2 regions of the Streptomyces sp. NPDC048734 genome follow, and region 2 is predicted to be linked to the other one. Evidence: riboswitches for the same ligand, from Rfam matches in the RefSeq annotation. Region 2 holds a riboswitch; the other holds the start of a gene.
What was found. A riboswitch is a leader RNA that binds a small molecule or an ion and turns the genes downstream of it on or off. The one in region 2 is predicted to bind S-adenosylmethionine.

Region 1: it holds a riboswitch for S-adenosylmethionine, as region 2 does, so the genes downstream of both, thrC (threonine synthase) here and ACGFQC_RS04190 (aminotransferase class V-fold PLP-dependent enzyme) in region 2, are expected to answer to the same signal.

What each region holds. Positions count from the first base shown of each region.
Region 1 covers NZ_JBICUZ010000005.1:108,262-116,555, reverse strand. Annotated here, with positions in the region: gene ACGFQC_RS15475 (MoaD/ThiS family protein) at 1-207, opposite strand, end outside; gene thrC (threonine synthase) at 204-1,487, opposite strand; SAM riboswitch class I at 1,506-1,676, opposite strand; gene ACGFQC_RS15465 (glucosyl-3-phosphoglycerate synthase) at 1,846-2,790, shown strand; gene ACGFQC_RS15460 (trehalose-6-phosphate synthase) at 2,923-4,335, shown strand; gene otsB (trehalose-phosphatase) at 4,643-5,509, opposite strand; gene ACGFQC_RS15450 (DUF3263 domain-containing protein) at 5,718-5,999, opposite strand; gene ACGFQC_RS15445 (extracellular solute-binding protein) at 6,034-7,257, opposite strand; gene ACGFQC_RS15440 (ROK family protein) at 7,463-8,294, shown strand, end outside.
Region 2 covers NZ_JBICUZ010000001.1:948,326-956,619, reverse strand. Annotated here, with positions in the region: gene ACGFQC_RS04200 (rhomboid family intramembrane serine protease) at 1-409, shown strand, start outside; gene ACGFQC_RS04195 (Lrp/AsnC ligand binding domain-containing protein) at 618-899, shown strand; gene ACGFQC_RS04190 (aminotransferase class V-fold PLP-dependent enzyme) at 936-2,297, opposite strand; SAM riboswitch class IV at 2,460-2,576, opposite strand; gene trpD (anthranilate phosphoribosyltransferase) at 2,677-3,741, opposite strand; gene ACGFQC_RS04180 (cytochrome bc complex cytochrome b subunit) at 3,881-5,503, opposite strand; gene ACGFQC_RS04175 (Rieske 2Fe-2S domain-containing protein) at 5,500-6,558, opposite strand; gene ACGFQC_RS04170 (c-type cytochrome) at 6,555-7,367, opposite strand; gene ACGFQC_RS04165 (heme-copper oxidase subunit III) at 7,433-8,053, opposite strand; gene ACGFQC_RS04160 (hypothetical protein) at 8,233-8,294, shown strand, end outside.

The sequences.
Region 1 (8,294 bases), on a different contig from region 2:
CTCGAAGCGCACGTCGTCGTCGTTGACGTACACGTTGACGAACCGGCGCAGCTTGCCCTGGTCGTCCAGGACGCGGGCGGCGATGCCGGTGTGGTTCTTCTCCAGGTCGGTGATGACCTCGCCGAGGGTCGCGCCCTCGGCCGGGACCTCGGCCTTGCCACCGGTGTAGGTGCGCAGGATGGTCGGGATGCGGACGGTCACGCTCATGCGAGGCCAGCCTCTCGGAAGGAGTCCAGGTTGGGGCGGATGGTGGCGGTCAGGCCGGTGCCGGCCACCGCGTCGAGGGTCTTGAGGCCGTCCCCCGTGTTGAGGACGACGGTGGTCTTCGTCGGGTCCAGGAGACCGTTCTCGATCAGCTTCCTCGTCACACCGACCGTCACCCCGCCGGCGGTCTCCGCGAAGATGCCCTCGGTCCGCGCCAGCAGCTTGATCGCGTCGACCACCTGCTCGTCGTTCACGTCCTCCACCGCGCCGCCGGTGCGGCGCGCGATGTCCAGGACGTAGGGCCCGTCCGCCGGGTTGCCGATGGCGAGGGACTTGGCGATGGTGTTCGGCTTCTGCGGCCGGACCACGTCATGACCCGCCTTGTAGGCGACGGACACCGGCGAGCAGCCCTCGGCCTGCGCACCGAAGATCTTGTACGGCCGGTCCTCGACGAGACCGAGCTTGATCAGCTCCTGCAGCCCCTTGTCGATCTTCGTGAGCTGCGAGCCGGAGGCGATCGGCACGACGAGCTGGTCGGGGAGCCGCCAGCCGAGCTGCTCGCAGATCTCGTACGCCAGTGTCTTGGAGCCCTCGGCGTAGTAGGGCCGCAGGTTGACGTTGACGAAGCCCCAGCCCTCGCCGGCCGGGTCGCCGATCAGCTCGGAGCAGAAGCGGTTCACGTCGTCGTAGTTGCCCTCGATGCCGACGAGTTCGCCGCCGTAGATCGCGGCCATGACGACCTTGCCCTGCTCCAGGTCGTGCGGGATGAACACGCAGGAGCGGAAACCGGCACGGGCGGCGGCGGCGCCGACGGCACCGGCCAGGTTACCCGTGGAGGAGCAGGACAGGGTGGTGAAGCCGAAGGCGCGGGCGGCCTCGATGGCCTGGGCGACGACGCGGTCCTTGAAGGAGTGCGTCGGGTTGCCGGAGTCGTCCTTGACGAACAGCTTGCCGGCGTCGACGCCCAGCTCGCGGGCCAGGTTGTCGGCCTGGACGAGCTTGGTCCAGCCGGGATTGATGTTGGGCTTGTCCGCCACGTCGGCCGGGACGGGCAGCAGCGGCGCGTAGCGCCAGATGTTCGCGGGGCCCGCCTCGATGCGCTTGCGGAGCTCCTCGGTCTCGTGGGACGAGAAGTCGTAGGCGATCTCGAGCGGGCCGAAACACTCCTCGCAGGCGAAGACCGGGCCGAGGGGCACGCGGTGTCCGCACTCGCGGCAGGAGAGCGCCGCGGCGGGACCGAGGTCGACGGAGTTCGTGGTGCTTGCAACTGTCTGCGCAGCCATGTGAGGCGAGGCCCTTTCTCCTCATCTTCCTCACGACGCATCTCGCCGTGAGACGGATTTGGCACCTTCCCTAGCCGGGAGCCTCGCCACATCGACGTGACGCGTGGGCGGTCACGCCTGGCGGCGCGCGCGGCTGGAGGGTTGCCGGGGCTTCATCGGGCCGTATCCCTCTGCCCCTCTGGATGAGCGGTATGAAGTTGTGAACAGCGGCCACCTCGGACATGCGATGGTCATCCGCGTTGTTCAAGACTGTAACCGAAGGCCAGGACAGTTGAGACAGACGTCCGAACCGCGAGATGGATCACACGGTCACCCGCCGTGCACCGCGTGTGATCACGACAGTGAGGAGCCGCAGACCGTGCTGAAAGAAGCTGAAGCCTGGCTGGCCACCCGCTCCTGGTCCGTGACCGACCGACCGCTGCACCGCGTCCTGGCCGCGAAGCGCGCCTCGGGCCAGTCGGTGTCCGTGGTGCTGCCCGCCCTGAACGAGGAGGAGACGGTCGGTGACATCGTCGCGGTCGTCCGCCACGACCTGATGCGGCAGGTCCCCCTCGTCGACGAGATCGTCGTCGTCGACTCGGGCTCCACCGACCGTACGTCGCAGGTCGCCGCGGCGGCCGGGGCGCGCGTCGTCCACCGGGACGAGATCCTGCCCCGGATACCGGCCGTGCCCGGCAAGGGCGAGGTGCTGTGGCGGTCACTGCTCGTGACGACCGGGGACATCGTCTGCTTCATCGACGCCGACCTCAGGGAGTTCTCCTCCGACTTCGTCTCGGGGATCGTGGGCCCGCTGCTCACCGACCCCGGCGTGGACCTGGTCAAGGCGATGTACGACCGCCCGCTGGGCGGCGCTGCGGGCCAGGGCGGCCGGGTCACCGAACTCATGGCCCGCCCCCTGCTCAACATGCACTGGCCGCAGCTGGCCGGCTTCGTGCAGCCGCTCGGCGGCGAGTACGCGGCACGGCGCAGCCTGCTGGAACAGCTCCCGTTCCCCGTCGGCTACGGCGTGGAGCTCGGCATGCTCGTCGACGCCCTGCACCTGGTCGGCCTGGACGCCCTCGCCCAGGTCGACGTCGGCGTTCGCAAGCACCGCCACCAGGACGGGCAGGCGCTCGGCAGGATGGCGGCGGCGATCTACCGCACCGCGCAGCTCCGGCTGGCCCGCGGGCACCTGATCCGCCCCGCCCTCACCCAGTTCGAGCGGAGCGCGGACGGCTTCGAGCCGCGCACCTACTCCGTGGACACCGAGGAACGGCCGCCGATGGCGGAGATCGCCGAGTACGCGGAACGCAAGGTCGCCTGACGGGCCGTGCGCTCAACCGGCCGGACGCGCGCCGCACCACCCGGTCCGGCGGTCGTGTACGGCCGGACACGACCCGTCCACGGACCGCATCCGTACGTTTGAGCGTTTACGGACCGGGCTAGGTTGTGGCGTATGGCTTCCACGCGTGCTGCTGTTGCTGAGGGTGCTCAGGTGCTGGTCGCGTCCAACCGCGGCCCGGTCTCCTACCAGGTGCGCGAGGACGGTTCGCTGCACGCCAGAAGGGGCGGCGGCGGACTGGTCTCGGGCCTGTCGGCGATCGGGCCGGACGCGGGCGCCCTGTGGGTGTGCTCGGCGCTCTCCGACGACGACCGCGAAGCGGTACGGCGCGGGGTCGGCGAGGACGGCGTCCGGATGCTCGACATCCCGGCCGACGTGCACGCCGACGCGTACAACGGCATCGCCAACTCCGTGCTCTGGTTCATCCACCACCTGCTGTACCAGACCCCGCTGGAGCCCGTCTTCGACGCGGAGTTCCGGCGCCAGTGGGCGTCGTACGAGGCGTACAACCGCGCGTTCGCGGAGGCGCTCGCCGAGGAGGCCGGCCAGGGCGCGGCGGTCCTGGTGCAGGACTACCACCTCTGCCTGGTCCCGGGCATGCTCCGCGAGCTGCGGCCCGACCTGCGCATCGGCCACTTCTCGCACACGCCGTGGGCGCCGGTGGACTACTTCGCGCTGCTCCCCTCCGACATCCGCGCGCAGCTGCTGCGCGGCATGCTCGGCGCGGACCGCCTGGGCTTTTTGACCAGGCGCTGGGCGGACGCCTTCACCGCGTGCTGCGCGGAGTTCGCGGGCGGTACCGGCGGCACCGGGATCGGGGTGCACGGCCTGGGCGCCGACGCCGACTTCCTGCGCGCCCGCTCCCACGAGAGCGACGTCGAGGAGCGCATCGCCGCCCTGCGCGAGGAGATCGGCGAGGGCCGCAAGGCCATCGTGCGCGTCGACCGCACCGAGCTGTCGAAGAACATCGTGCGCGGTCTGCTGGCCTACCGGCAGCTCCTCGACGACCGCCCCGAGTGGCGCGAGCGCGTCGTCCACGTGGCGTTCGCCTACCCCTCCCGCCAGGACCTCGCCGTCTACCGCGACTACACGGCCGAGGTGCAGCGGGTGGCGCGGGAGATCAACGAGCGGTACGGCACACCCGGCTGGACCCCGGTCGTCCTGCACGTGAAGGACGACTTCGCCCGCTCCCTGGCGGCGTACCGCCTCGCCGACGTGGCCCTGGTCAACCCCATCCGCGACGGCATGAACCTGGTCGCCAAGGAGGTCCCGATCGTCTCCGACGAGGGCTGCGCCCTGGTGCTGTCCCGTGAGGCGGGGGCGTACTGGGAGCTGGGCGAGGACGCGATCGTGGTGAACCCCTACGACGTCCTGGAGACCGCCGATGCCCTGCACGAGGCGCTGACCATGGCGCCGGAGGAACGGGCGGAGCGCAGCAAGAGGCTGACGGCGGCCGCGACCGCGCTCCCTCCGGCCCAGTGGTTCCTGGAGCAGCTCCAAGCCCTCCAGGCCCTCCGCCGCGGCTGACCGGAGAAAACCCGCGGCACCCCGCGCCCCCGGCCGACCCGCCGGGGGTCCGCGCACACCGGGTCCGTCACCGCAGCCGCCCCACCGGCACCCTCACCAGCCCCACACACGCGGCAGGACCCGACGGCACCTCACCGTCACCCCACGCCCGTCACCCTCACACACCCTGTGGACCCGGCAGGACCCGACGGTCCTCACCGTCACTCCCACGCCCGTCCCCACAGCTCCACGAAGGACACCCGCAGCGGCCCCACTCCCCCGGCCCGTCCACCGGCGGACCCGCACACGCGCACCCGTGCCCGGTCTCTCACCGCAGCTCGTCCGAGAGGGCACGCAGCAGTCCCACCACCCCGGCGGGGCCCTCGACGACCAGGTCCGCCCGCTCCGACAGTTCGGTCACCTCGGAGCTGCCGCTGGCCACGAGCAGACCGGGGACGCCGTCGGAGCGGAGCTTCTCGACGGCGGCGAAGGCGGGCAGGTCCCCGAGGTCGTCGCCGGCGTAGAGAACCGTCCCGGCGCCGGTCTCGCGGACGTACTCCGTCAGCGCCACGCCCTTGTCCACGCCCGGCGGCCGCAGCTCCAGCACCATCCGGCCCGGCTCGACGATGAGTCCGTGCCGGGCCGCGAGGTCGGCGAGCGGGCGGCGCAGCGCCTCGAACGCGGCCTGCGGATCCTCCGCCCGCCGCGTGTGCACGGCGACGGCCCGCCCCTTCTCCTCGACCCAGGTCCCCCGCCACGCCCCGGCCGCCTCCAGCACGGCGGGCAGCTCGGCCCGCACGGCCGCGACACCGGGATGCGGCGCGAGCGCGGTGACGGTCCCGGTGCGGGCGTCCCACCGCTCGGCCCCGTAGTGCCCGAGCACGGCCAGCCGCTCCAGCCCCGGCACCCCGGCGAACCCGCCGTTGCCCACCGCCACGGCGGCGGGCCGTCCGGTCACCACGGCGACCGAGGCCACCTTCGGCGCCAGCTCCGCGAGCGCGGGGAGCGCGTCCGGATGCGGCCGCGCGTCCTCCGGGTTCTCGACGATCGGCGCGAGCGTGCCGTCGAAGTCGAGCGCGACGAGCGCGGTGCGCGGCGCGGCCAGGATCGCGGCGAGCGCCTCGCGGCCGTGGGGGGTGGTGGGGGTGGGGAGAGAGGAGCGGGAGTCCGTGGAGTGCGTCTCGTGGGTGCCCATACGGTGACGATAACCGGACGGGATCGGCGGCGAGGGGGACGGGTCCACGACCGGACGGGCCCGCACTTCCCGGTGCCGGGCACGGCGACCCGGCTGGTCCGGCCTTCGAGGACGGGGCCGCTTCAGGACCGAAGCGGGGGTCCGGGAACGGCGGTCCCCGGGGACGGCGCCCCCTGCCCACCCGTACGGACTCCCCGTCCCGGCGGGCTCACCGCTCCGCCCGGCGGGCCTCCCGCACCCGGCGGAGCCGGTTCACCGTCACCGGGTCGTGCGCCAGCGCCCGTGCGTCGTCCAGCAGCGCGTTGAGCAGCTGGTAGTACCGCACGGGCGACAGGTCCAGCTCCTCACGGATCGCCCGTTCCTTCGCGCCGGGCCCCTGGAACCCACGCCGCTCCAGGGCGAGGATGCCCCGCTCCCTCGCCCCGAGCCCTCCGTGCCCGCCGTGCCCGTCGTGCCCGTCGTGCCCGTCGTCGTCTGCCGCCCGCTCCATGCCCCGCACGGTAACCCAACCGCCCGGAGGCGGCTCAGCCGCCGGTGCCGCTCTCCGCGGCGGTGGCCGTCATCTGGAGCCGGCCGAGGATTTCGGCCGGGCTGCCACCGGGCTGCACGGCCTGGCCGATCCGCTTCTTGACGTCCGCGCTGACCGCCGCCCAGGAGGTGCGCCCCACCGGGTACAGCTCGGACACCGGCAGCTGGTCGAGGAAGGGCTTGAGGTCGGCGTCCTCGGGGGCGGCCGTCATGGTCTGGGAGGCGGAGTTGGTGACGGGCAGCAGGTCGTACTCGCGGGAGAAGTCGAGGACGTTCTTCTCGCTGTAGACGAAGTTCAGGAAGTCCTTGATCTGCTCGGCGTGGCCGTTCTGCTTGAAGGCGGTCATCCAGTCGGCGACGCCCATGGAGACCTTGGTCGGCCCGTCGAGGCCGGGCATCGGGACCATGCCGAACTTCACGCCCTTCTTCGCGGCCGTCTTCATCAGCGAGGGGTGCCCGTTGAGCATGCCGACCTGGCCGGCGGCGAACGCGGCGAACGCGTCGGCCCGGTTGAGCTTGCCCGGCGCGACCGGTCCGGTGAGGCCCTTGCCGACCAGTTCGTTCTTCAGCCAGGTGAAGGTGTGGACGTTCCCGGTGGAGTCGAGGCTGTAGCCGGTGGCGGTCTCGGTGTAGCCGCCCCCGCCGCTGAGCAGCCACTGCATGGTCTCGGCCTGCGCCTCCTCGGGGCCCAGCGGCAGGGCGTACGGGTACTTCACACCGTCCGCCTTCAGCGCCTCGGCGTCCTCGGCCAGTTCGGCCCAGGTGGTCGGCGCGGTGATGCCGGCCTCGGCGAAGAGGGCCTTGTTGTAGAACAGCAGCCGCGTGGAGGAGGCGAACGGCATGCCGTACTGCACGCCGCGCACCTCGCCCGCGTCGGCGAGCTGGGGCACGAAGTCGGCCTGGACGGGGATGGAGAGGACGTCGCCCGCCCGGTAGAGGAGGTCTTCGGCGGCGTAGTCGGCATAGGCGCCGATCTGCGCCATGTCGGGGGCCTTGCCCGCGTCGACCAGCTCCTTGACCTCGCGGTCGACGTCGTTCCAGGAGTGGACGGTGACCTCGACGGTGACGTCGGGGTGGTCCTTCTCGTAGGCCTCGACCAGCGCGTCCCAGTACTTCCTGGAGCTGTTGGCGTCGCTGTCGCCGTAGTCGGCGGCGACGAGTGTCAGGGTGACGTCACCGGAGCCGCCTGTCACCCCGCAGCCGGCGAGGGCCGCCGTCATGCTCAGGGCGGCTGCCACCGCGATCGTTCCCGACTTCGCTGCCCGCCGCTGCACTGCGTTCTCCCGCTCCCCTGGACGGCCGGGCCCCGCGTGCACACACAATCCACACATGATTGCTCCGACCAATGAAACCGATATGCGGATTAAGGTCTACACCACGCAAGTGGACTAGACCTCTTGCGGGTCCTCGGGCCACACTGTCCCCGTGAGACATGTCATCGCCCTCGATGTGGGCGGCACCGGGATGAAAGCCGCCCTCGTCGGGGCGGACGGCGCGCTGCTGCACCGGGCCCGCCGGGCCACGGGCCGCGAACGCGGTCCCGACGAGGTCGTCGCCGGCATCCTCGACTTCGCCGCCGAGCTGCACGCGTACGGTGCCGAACACCTCGGCGAGGGCGCGGCCGCGGCCGGGGTCGCCGTCCCCGGCATCGTCGACGAGGCGAACGGCGTCGCCGTCTACGCCGCCAACCTCGGCTGGCGCGACGTGGACCTGCGCCGGCTCCTCACCGCCCGGCTCGGCGGCATCCCGGTGGCCCTCGGCCACGACGTCCGCACCGGCGGACTCGCGGAGGGGCGCATCGGAGCGGGCCGGGGCGCCGACCGCTACCTCTTCGTGGCCCTCGGCACGGGCATCGCGGGCGCCATCGGCGTGGCCGGCCGGGTGGAGGCGGGCGCGCACGGCTGCGCGGGCGAGATCGGCCACATCGTCGTACGCCCCGGCGGCACGCCCTGCCCCTGCGGACAGCGCGGCTGCCTGGAGCGGTTCGCGTCGGCGGCGGCGGTCGGCGAGGCCTGGGCGGCGGCCTGCGGGGACCCGGAGGCGGACGCCGCGGACTGCGCGAAGGCCGTCACGTCCGGCGACCCGAACGCCGTCCGGATCTGGCAGCAGGCGGTCGACGCGCTCGCCGACGGCCTGGTCACCGCCCTCACCCTGCTGGACCCGCGCGCCCTCGTCATCGGTGGCGGCCTCGCCGAGGCGGGGGAAACCTTGTTCACACCGCTGCGGAACGCCGTCCGTCGGCGGGTCACCTTCCAGA
Region 2 (8,294 bases):
CGGGGCGATGACCGAGCACCGGATGGGCCGCGTCGAGTTCACGCTCTTCTACCTCGGCTGCGGCGCCCTGGCGCTGCTGGGGTACGCCGCCGCCAACGCCGACTCCGGGCAGTCCCTGGTCGGGGCCTCCGGGGCGATCTCGGCGGTTCTCGGCGCCTTGCTGTACCTGTTTCCCCGAGCCCGCGTCACCAGTCTCCTGCCGTTCCTCTTCTTCCTGCCGCTGCGCTTCCCGGCCTGGGTCGTGCTGCCCTTCTGGGCGGCGCTGCAATGGGTGGCGGCGGGGCGGGCCGGACCGGGGCCGGGCGTGGCGTACCTGGCGCACCTGGTGGGCTTCGGGCTGGGCTTCGTCTACGCGTGGGCCCGGTTCGCCCGGCCCACCAGTGCCGCGGCAGGCGACGTTCGCCCGTGAAGGAGCGGCGGCCGGTGCGTGCTCCGGGGGTACCCCCGGCCGAAGGCGGGGGGAGTGCCGGCCGGAAGTCCTCGGTACTGGACGCACTCGGACTCTCGGCCGGTGCGGCGAGGGGGCGTGCAGGGCGTCGCGACGGGGCGGACGTCGCCTGCCGCGGCACTAGAGTGAGCAGCAGCCCAGCCCCGGCCCCCGAGGGAGAGAACCAGCCGTGATCACCGCGATCGTCCTCATCAAGACCAGCGTGGACCGGATCCCCGAGATCGCGGAGTCGATCGCTTCGCTGGAGTCCGTGAGCGAGGTGTTCTCCGTGACCGGCACCTACGACCTGATCGCCATGGTGCGGGTGCGGCAGCACGAGGACCTCGCCGACGTGATCCCGGGACGGATCAGCAAGATCCCTGGCGTGGAGGCGACGGACACGCACGTGGCGTTCCGCACCTACTCGCAGCACGACCTCGAGGCCGCGTTCGCCATCGGGCTGGACTCCTGACCGTCCGGCGCACCGCCCGCGGCGGAAAGGCCCCGCCTACACCGCCGGGACGCAGCGGCCGTCCTGCGTGCGGTAGCGCCACTTCGCGCCCTCGGTCACCAGCTCACGCACCGCCGCCACGAAGCGGTCGACGTGCTCGTCGGGGGTGCCCGCGCCGAAGCTCACGCGGATCGCGTTGAGGGACTTCTCGCCCGGGGCCGCCTCGGGGGCGCCGCACTCGCCCTGGCTGTGAGGGGTGCCCCCGAGGAGGGTGCGCACCAGGGGATGGGCGCAGAAGAGGCCGTCGCGGACGCCGATGCCGTACTCGGCGGAGAGCGCGGCGGCGAAGTGGGAGCTGTTCCAGCCCTCCACGACGAAGGAGATCACGCCGACCCGCGGCGCGTCGTCGCCGAAGAGGGACAGGATCCGTACCCCGGGGACCTCCGCGAGGCCGGTGCGGACCTTCTCCACGAGGTGCTGCTCACGGGCCACCAGGGTGTCGAAGCCCGCTTCGGTGAGGGCCTTGCAGGCGGAGGCGATGGCGTAGGCCCCGATGACGTTCGGGGAGCCGGCCTCGTGCCGGGCGGCGCTCTCGTGCCACTCCACGTCCACTCCCCCGTCCGCGCGCCGGGCCACCCTGCGGCTGGCACCGCCACCGGCGAGGTACGGCTCGGCCGCCCGCAGCCAGTCGGCGCGGCCGGCCAGCACGCCGGAGCCGAAGGGGGCGTACAGCTTGTGGCCGGAGAAGGCGACCCAGTCGACGTCGAGGTCGCGGACGGACACCGGGTGGTGGGGGGCGAGCTGGGCGGCGTCCAGGACGATCCGGGCACCGTGGGCGTGGGCCGCGGCGGCCAGTTCGCGTACGGGCCACAACTCGCCGGTGACGTTGGAGGCGCCGGTGACGCAGACCAGGGCCGGGCCGTGCGGTTCCCGGTCGGCGAGGGCCCGCTCCAGGGCGGCGACGGCCTGGAGCGGGGTGCGCGGGGCGTCGAGGCAGGTGACCCGGGCGTCCTTCCAGGGCAGCAGCGCGGCGTGGTGCTCGGTCTCGAAGACGAAGACCTGGCAGTCGGCGGGGAGCGCGGCGGCCAGGAGGTTGAGGGAGTCGGTGGTGGAGCGCGTGAAGACGAGCTGGTCGTCGGGCCGGCAGTCGAGGAACGCGGCGACCGTGCGGCGGGCGTTCTCGAAGAGGTCGGTGGAGAGCTGGGAAAGATGTCCGGCGCCGCGGTGGACGCTGCCGTAGTAGGGGGCGTAGGCGGCCACGTCGTCCCAGACGCGCTGGAGGGCGGGGGCGCTGGCGGCGTAGTCCAGGGCCGCGTAGCCGACCTCGCCGCCGGTGACGAGCGGGACGGTGACGTCCCGTCCCAGAACGGGCAGGGGGGCGCAAAGGGTCGGGGCGGCGGCAGCGGTGGAGACGGACATGGCTGAACTCCCGTGAGAGGCAGGGGGATTCACCACGCGAGCGGCTACGGCTCGAGCGCGGGAAAGGTGAAGGAGGGATGCGGAGGCGGGGCTCTGCGGCCCTATCGCATTCGCTTGCTCACGGAAGGCTCCTCGACGACCAGGACCCCTGGTGCGGTGAGGGGTCCGCGCTTGCCGTGGACCTTTCTGTCCACAGCCTGGTCTTCACCCGGGGCACCCCGCCACGGACGGAGGGTTGCCGGACAGTCGGCCGGGGCCTCATGACTGTCACTCATGACCTGGTACGGCATTCTGCCACACGGTCACCGGCGCGCGAGGCGCGGTCCATGTCCTGAGACACCGGGAGTCCGGACCGCGCCTCGCCGGCCGCTGTCCCGGCTCAGGCGTGGGTGGCCGCCGCCCAGCGCTCCAGCGTCCGCTTCGCCGCCCCCGAGTCGAGGGACTCCGCGGCCCTGGTCATGCCGGCGCGCAGCTGCTCGGCGAGCGGCGCCCCGGTCGGCTCCAGGGCGACCAGGGCGGCCGCCGAGTTCAGCAGGACGGCGTCGCGGACCGGACCCGTCCCGCCGTCCAGCAGCCTGCGCGCCACCTCGGCGTTGTAGGAGGCGTCGGCACCCCGCAGGGCCTCGACGGGAACGAGGTCGAGGCCGACGTCGCGCGGGTCGAAGGACTCCTCGGTCACCTTGCCCTCCCGCACCACCCAGACCCGGGAGGTGGAGGTCGTCGTCAGCTCGTCGAGGCCGTCGTCGCCGCGGAACACCAGCGAGGAGTGGCCTCGTTCGGCGAAGACACCGGCGACGATCGGCGCCATGCGCGGGTCCGCCACACCGACCGCCTGGGCCCGGACCCTGGCCGGGTTGGTCAGCGGGCCGAGGACGTTGAACACCGTGCGGATGCCCAGCTGGCCGCGCGCGGCGCCCGCGTGACGCAGCGCCGGGTGGAACTTGACGGCGAAGCAGAAGGTGATGCCCGCCTCCTCGGCGACCTCGGCCACCCGCCGCGGGGTCAGGTCGAGGCGGACGCCGAGCTTCTCCAGGACGTCCGAGGCGCCGGAGGCGGAGGACGCGGCCCGGTTGCCGTGCTTGACGACCTTGACGCCCGTGCCGGCGACGACGATCGAGGACATCGTGGAGATGTTGACCGTCTTCGCGCCGTCGCCGCCCGTGCCGACGATGTCGACGGCCGGGCCGGGCACCTCGATCACGTTGGCGTGCTCGTACATCGCGCGGACGAGTCCGTTGATCTCCTCGACGGTCTCGCCCTTGGCGCGCAGCGCCACCACGAAGCCGGCGATCTGCGCGTCGGTGGCCTCGCCGCGCATGATCCGGTCCATCGCCCACGCCGTGGCGTCGGCGCTCAGGTCGTGGCCGGACAGCAGGGCGTTCAGCACCTCGGGCCAGGAACGGGCCGCCGCGGTGTCGCCTCCGGCGGGGGTCACAGCGCTCATAAGCCGCTCCTGGGTCAGTGTGGTCCCGCTGCACGGGACGCGCGTCTCGACGGTTCCACCCTATCCAGCCGCGGACAGGGCGAAGGGCCCCGTCCGTACACCGGACGGGGCCCTTCTGGGGTGCGTGGCGACGCAGTGATCAGTGGTGGCCGTGGCCGCTCGTGATCTCCTTGTACTCCTCGACGGTCGGCTTGGGGATCTGGTTCTCCTCGCCGTAGTACGCCTTGCTCAGCTTGGCGCGGACCTTCTCGGTGCGCTTCACCTTGCGCTCGACGCCGTTCTCGTCGACCGTCGGGCCGATCTCGGCGGGCTTGTACTGCTCGTGCGCGGTGAGCGTGTAGAGCGCCTCCTGGCTGAGCGGCTCGTGCACCTCGATGAACTCACCGTGCGGCAGGCGCTTGATGGTGCCGGTCTCGCGACCGTGCAGCACCTTGTCCTTGTCGCGGCGCTGGAGGCCGAGGCAGATCCGCTTGGTGATCACGAAGGCGATGACCGGTCCGGCGAAGAAGCCGATCCGGACGAACCAGGTGACCGCGTTGATCGACAGGTGGAAGTGGGTGGCGAAGATGTCGTTGCCACCACCGATCAGCATGATCAGGTAGCCGGTGACCCAGGCGACACCGAAGGCCGTACGGGTCGGGGCGTTGCGCGGACGGTCCAGGATGTGGTGCTCGCGCTTGTCGCCGGTGATCCAGGACTCGATGAACGGGTACATGGCGATCACACCGAGGAACAGACCGAACAGCACCAGCGGGACGAACACGCCCATGACCAGCGTGTGGCCCCAGAAGTTGATCTCCCAGCCCGGCATCGCGCGGATCAGACCCTCGGCGAAGCCCATGTACCAGTCGGGCTGGGCGCCGGTGGACACCTGGTCCGGACGGTAGGGGCCCAGCACCCAGATCGGGTTGATGGTCGCGATGCCGGCCATGGCCGAGATGGCGCCGAAGACCAGGAAGAAGAAGCCTCCGGCCTTGGCCATGTAGACCGGCAGCAGCGGCATGCCGACGACGTTCTTGTTGGTGCGTCCGGGACCCGCGAACTGGGTGTGCTTGTGGTAGAAGACCAGGATCAGGTGGCCGACCACGAGCCCGAGCATGATGCCCGGCAGCAGCAGGATGTGGATCGAGTAGAACCGCGCGACGAAGTCGCCGCCCGGGAACTCCCCGCCGAACAGGAACATCGAGATGTACGTGCCGACGATCGGCACGGACAGGATCGCACCCTGCGTGAAGCGGACACCGGTGCCGGAGAGCAGGTCGTCCGGGAGCGAGTAGCCGGTGAAACCGGTGAACATGCCCAGGACGAACAGCAGGAAGCCGAACAGCCAGTTGATCTCGCGCGGCTTGCGGAAGGCGCCCGTGAAGAAGACGCGCATCATGTGCACGAACATGCCGGCGAGGAAGATGACCGCGGCCCAGTGGTGGATCTGCCGGATGAGCAGACCACCGCGCACGTCGAAGGAGATGTGCATGGTCGAGTTGAAGGCCTCGGACATCAGCTGGCCCTGCAGCGGGACGTAGCTGCCGTGGTACTCCACCTCGTTCATCGACGGGTGGAAGAACAGCGTCAGGTACACACCCGTGAGGATGATGATGATGAAGCTGTAGAGGCAGATCTCACCGAGCATGAAGGACCAGTGGTCCGGGAAGATCTTGCGCATGTTGGCCTTGGCCAGGGAGTAGATCCCCAGGCGGCCGTCGGCCCAGTCGGCGACCCGCTCGCCCGCGGGTGCCTTGCGGCGGTCGTCCTTGTTGCTCATCCGCGCTCCCAGAAGGCAGGACCGACGGGCTCTTCGAAGTCGCCGAGCGCCTCGAGATAGCCCTCGTCGTTCACGCCGATGCGCAGCTGCGGCAGGGCGTGACCGGCGGGACCGAAGATCACTCGGGCACCGTCGGACAGGTCGAAGGTGGACTGGTGGCAGGGGCACAGCACGTGGTGCGTCTGCTGCTCGTACAGGGAGATCGGGCAACCCACGTGGGTGCAGATCTTCGAGTACGCCACGATGCCCTCGTGCGACCATTCGAGCTCGCGCTTGTCCTTGATGTTGTCCGGCTGGATGCGGACGATCATCAGGGCGGCCTTGGCGATCTCGGTCTGGAAGTCGTGGTCCTCCTCCTCCAGGCCTTCCGGCTTGGCGAAGGTGAGGGAACCGACGGCGACGTCCGAGGGACGCAGCGGCTCGTTGGTGTTCATGTTGACGAGCAGCTTGCCCTTGGCCCACCGCGTGTGCCGCAGCTTGTCCTCGGGCAGCGGACCGAGGTCGCGCAGCAGGACGACGCCGGAGAGCGGGAACAGGGCCAGCGCACCGAACATCGTGTTGCGGATGAGCTTGCGGCGGCCCAGCGCGGACTCCCTGGCACCGTCCCGGAAGTCGGCCATGACCTTGGCCTTGACCTCGGGCGCCGCCTCGATCGGGTGCCGCTCGTCGGCGATCTCCACGTCGGACATCAGGGTGCGGGCCCAGTGGACCGCGCCCGCGCCGATGCAGAACAGGGCCGCGCCGAGCGTCATACCGAGCGCGAAGTTCAGCGCGCTGATGTGGCCGAGCGGGAAGATGAAGACCGACTTGTCGTGCGGGATCGCCACGTAGGAGGCGATGAAGCCGACGGTGGCCAGCATCGACAGCGTGAACAGGAAGGCGACCGCACGCTCGGACCGCTTGGCGGCCCGCTCGTCGATGTCCTGCACACGGTGCTCGTGCGGCGGCAGCCCGGGGTCGGCGAACGGGTGCTTCTCGTCCGCGACGTCCACGGCTCCGTGGGCGTGATCCTGCTCAGCGGGCAGGTTCTCTTCTGGGATGTCTTGGCTACTCATGACTTCCTGGCCTTTGCGGTCCGGGCGGCGACCCACACGGCGACGGCGATCAGCCCGCCGAGACCGAAGATCCAGCCGAAGAGGCCCTCGCTGACCGGCCCGAGGCCGCCCAGCTCAAGACCGCCGGGGCTCTCCGTGTCGGAGCTGTTGACCGCGTCCAGGTACGCGATGATGTCCTTCTTGTTCTGCTCCGACATGGTGGTGTCGGGGAAGGAGGGCATGTTCTGCGGGCCCGTCTGCATGGCCTCGTAGATGTGCTTCGGGTCCACGCCCTCCAGCGAAGGCGCGTACTTGCCCCGGGTCAGGGCGCCGCCCTTGCCGGTGAAGTTGTGGCACTGGGCGCAGTTGTTGCGGAACAGCTCACCACCCTCGGCGATGTCCGCGCCCTCGGGACCGTACTGGGCCTCGGTGGGGACGGCCGGGCCGGCGCCGAGCGAGGCGATGTACGCGGCGAGCTGGTCGATCTCGGCCTGCGTGTAGATGTTCTTCTTCTTGGGCACCTGGGCGCCCTGGGAGGTCGCGGCCGGCATCCGGCCGGTGGCGACCTGGAAGTCGACGGACGCGGCGCCCACGCCGACCAGGCTCGGACCGTCGGAGGTGCCCTGACCGCCGGTGCCGTGGCAGCTGGCGCAGCCGACGGCGTAGAGCTTCTTGCCCTCTTCGATGGCGAGGGACTGTGCGGTTTCGTCTGCCTGCGCCTTGCTCGCGGGTGCGAACGCGGCGTACAGCCCCCCGGTGCATGCCAGCGCGAGGAGTAGGACGACGAGCGCCGCCATCGGATGGCGTCGTCGTGCGGAGAGCTTTTTCACGGATTACCCCGGTGTCAGGATCTTCTGCGTCGATGCTTCTGGGACGGGTGCGGGATCGGGCCCGGCTACTTGATCAGGTAGATCGTGGCGAAGAGGCCGATCCAGACGACATCGACGAAGTGCCAGTAGTAGGACACGACGATGGCCGCGGTCGCCTGTTCGTGGGTGAACCTCTTCGCCGCGTAGGTGCGGCCGAGGACGAACAGGAAGGCGATGAGGCCACCCGTCACGTGCAGGCCGTGGAACCCGGTGGTCAGGTAGAACACCGAGCCGTACGGGTCGGAGGAGAGCGAGAGCCCGTCCTTCTTGACCAGCTCGGTGTACTCGTACACCTGACCGCCGATGAAGATCGCACCCATCACGAAGGTGACGATGAACCACATTCTGAGCTTCTTCACGTCACCGCGCTCGGCGGCGAAGACGCCGAGCTGGCAGGTGAGGGAGGAGAGCACCAGGATCGTGGTGTTCGTCGCCGAGAACGGAAGGTTCAGCGCGTGCGCCATTTCCTTCCAGTGATCGGGACCCGTCACCGATCGCAGGGTGAAGTACATCGCGAAGAGGGCCGCGAAGAACATCAGCTCGGAACTCAGCCAGATGATGGTTCCGACGCTGGTGAGGTTCGGCCGATTGACCGACGGGTGCGCGTGCCCGGTGTCTACTGTCGTTGCTGTCGCCACGACCGACATTATGTCGGTCGCTTATCCCGCCCTCACTCCGGGGGGTGCCGTTCGGAGTGTTCGCACCCCGTGTACTGCCCGTATGGCCCATCGCAGGCATGTTCCAACAGGTGTTGACGAGGTGTCCGGGGGAGTAGCATCCGCCCCATCGGTACCCCGAAGTTCCACTCCAATGACGCGGAGGAACCATGCAGGCGACCGCCACGGTGCTGGTCTACAGCGACGACGCCAACACCAGGGAGCAGGTGCG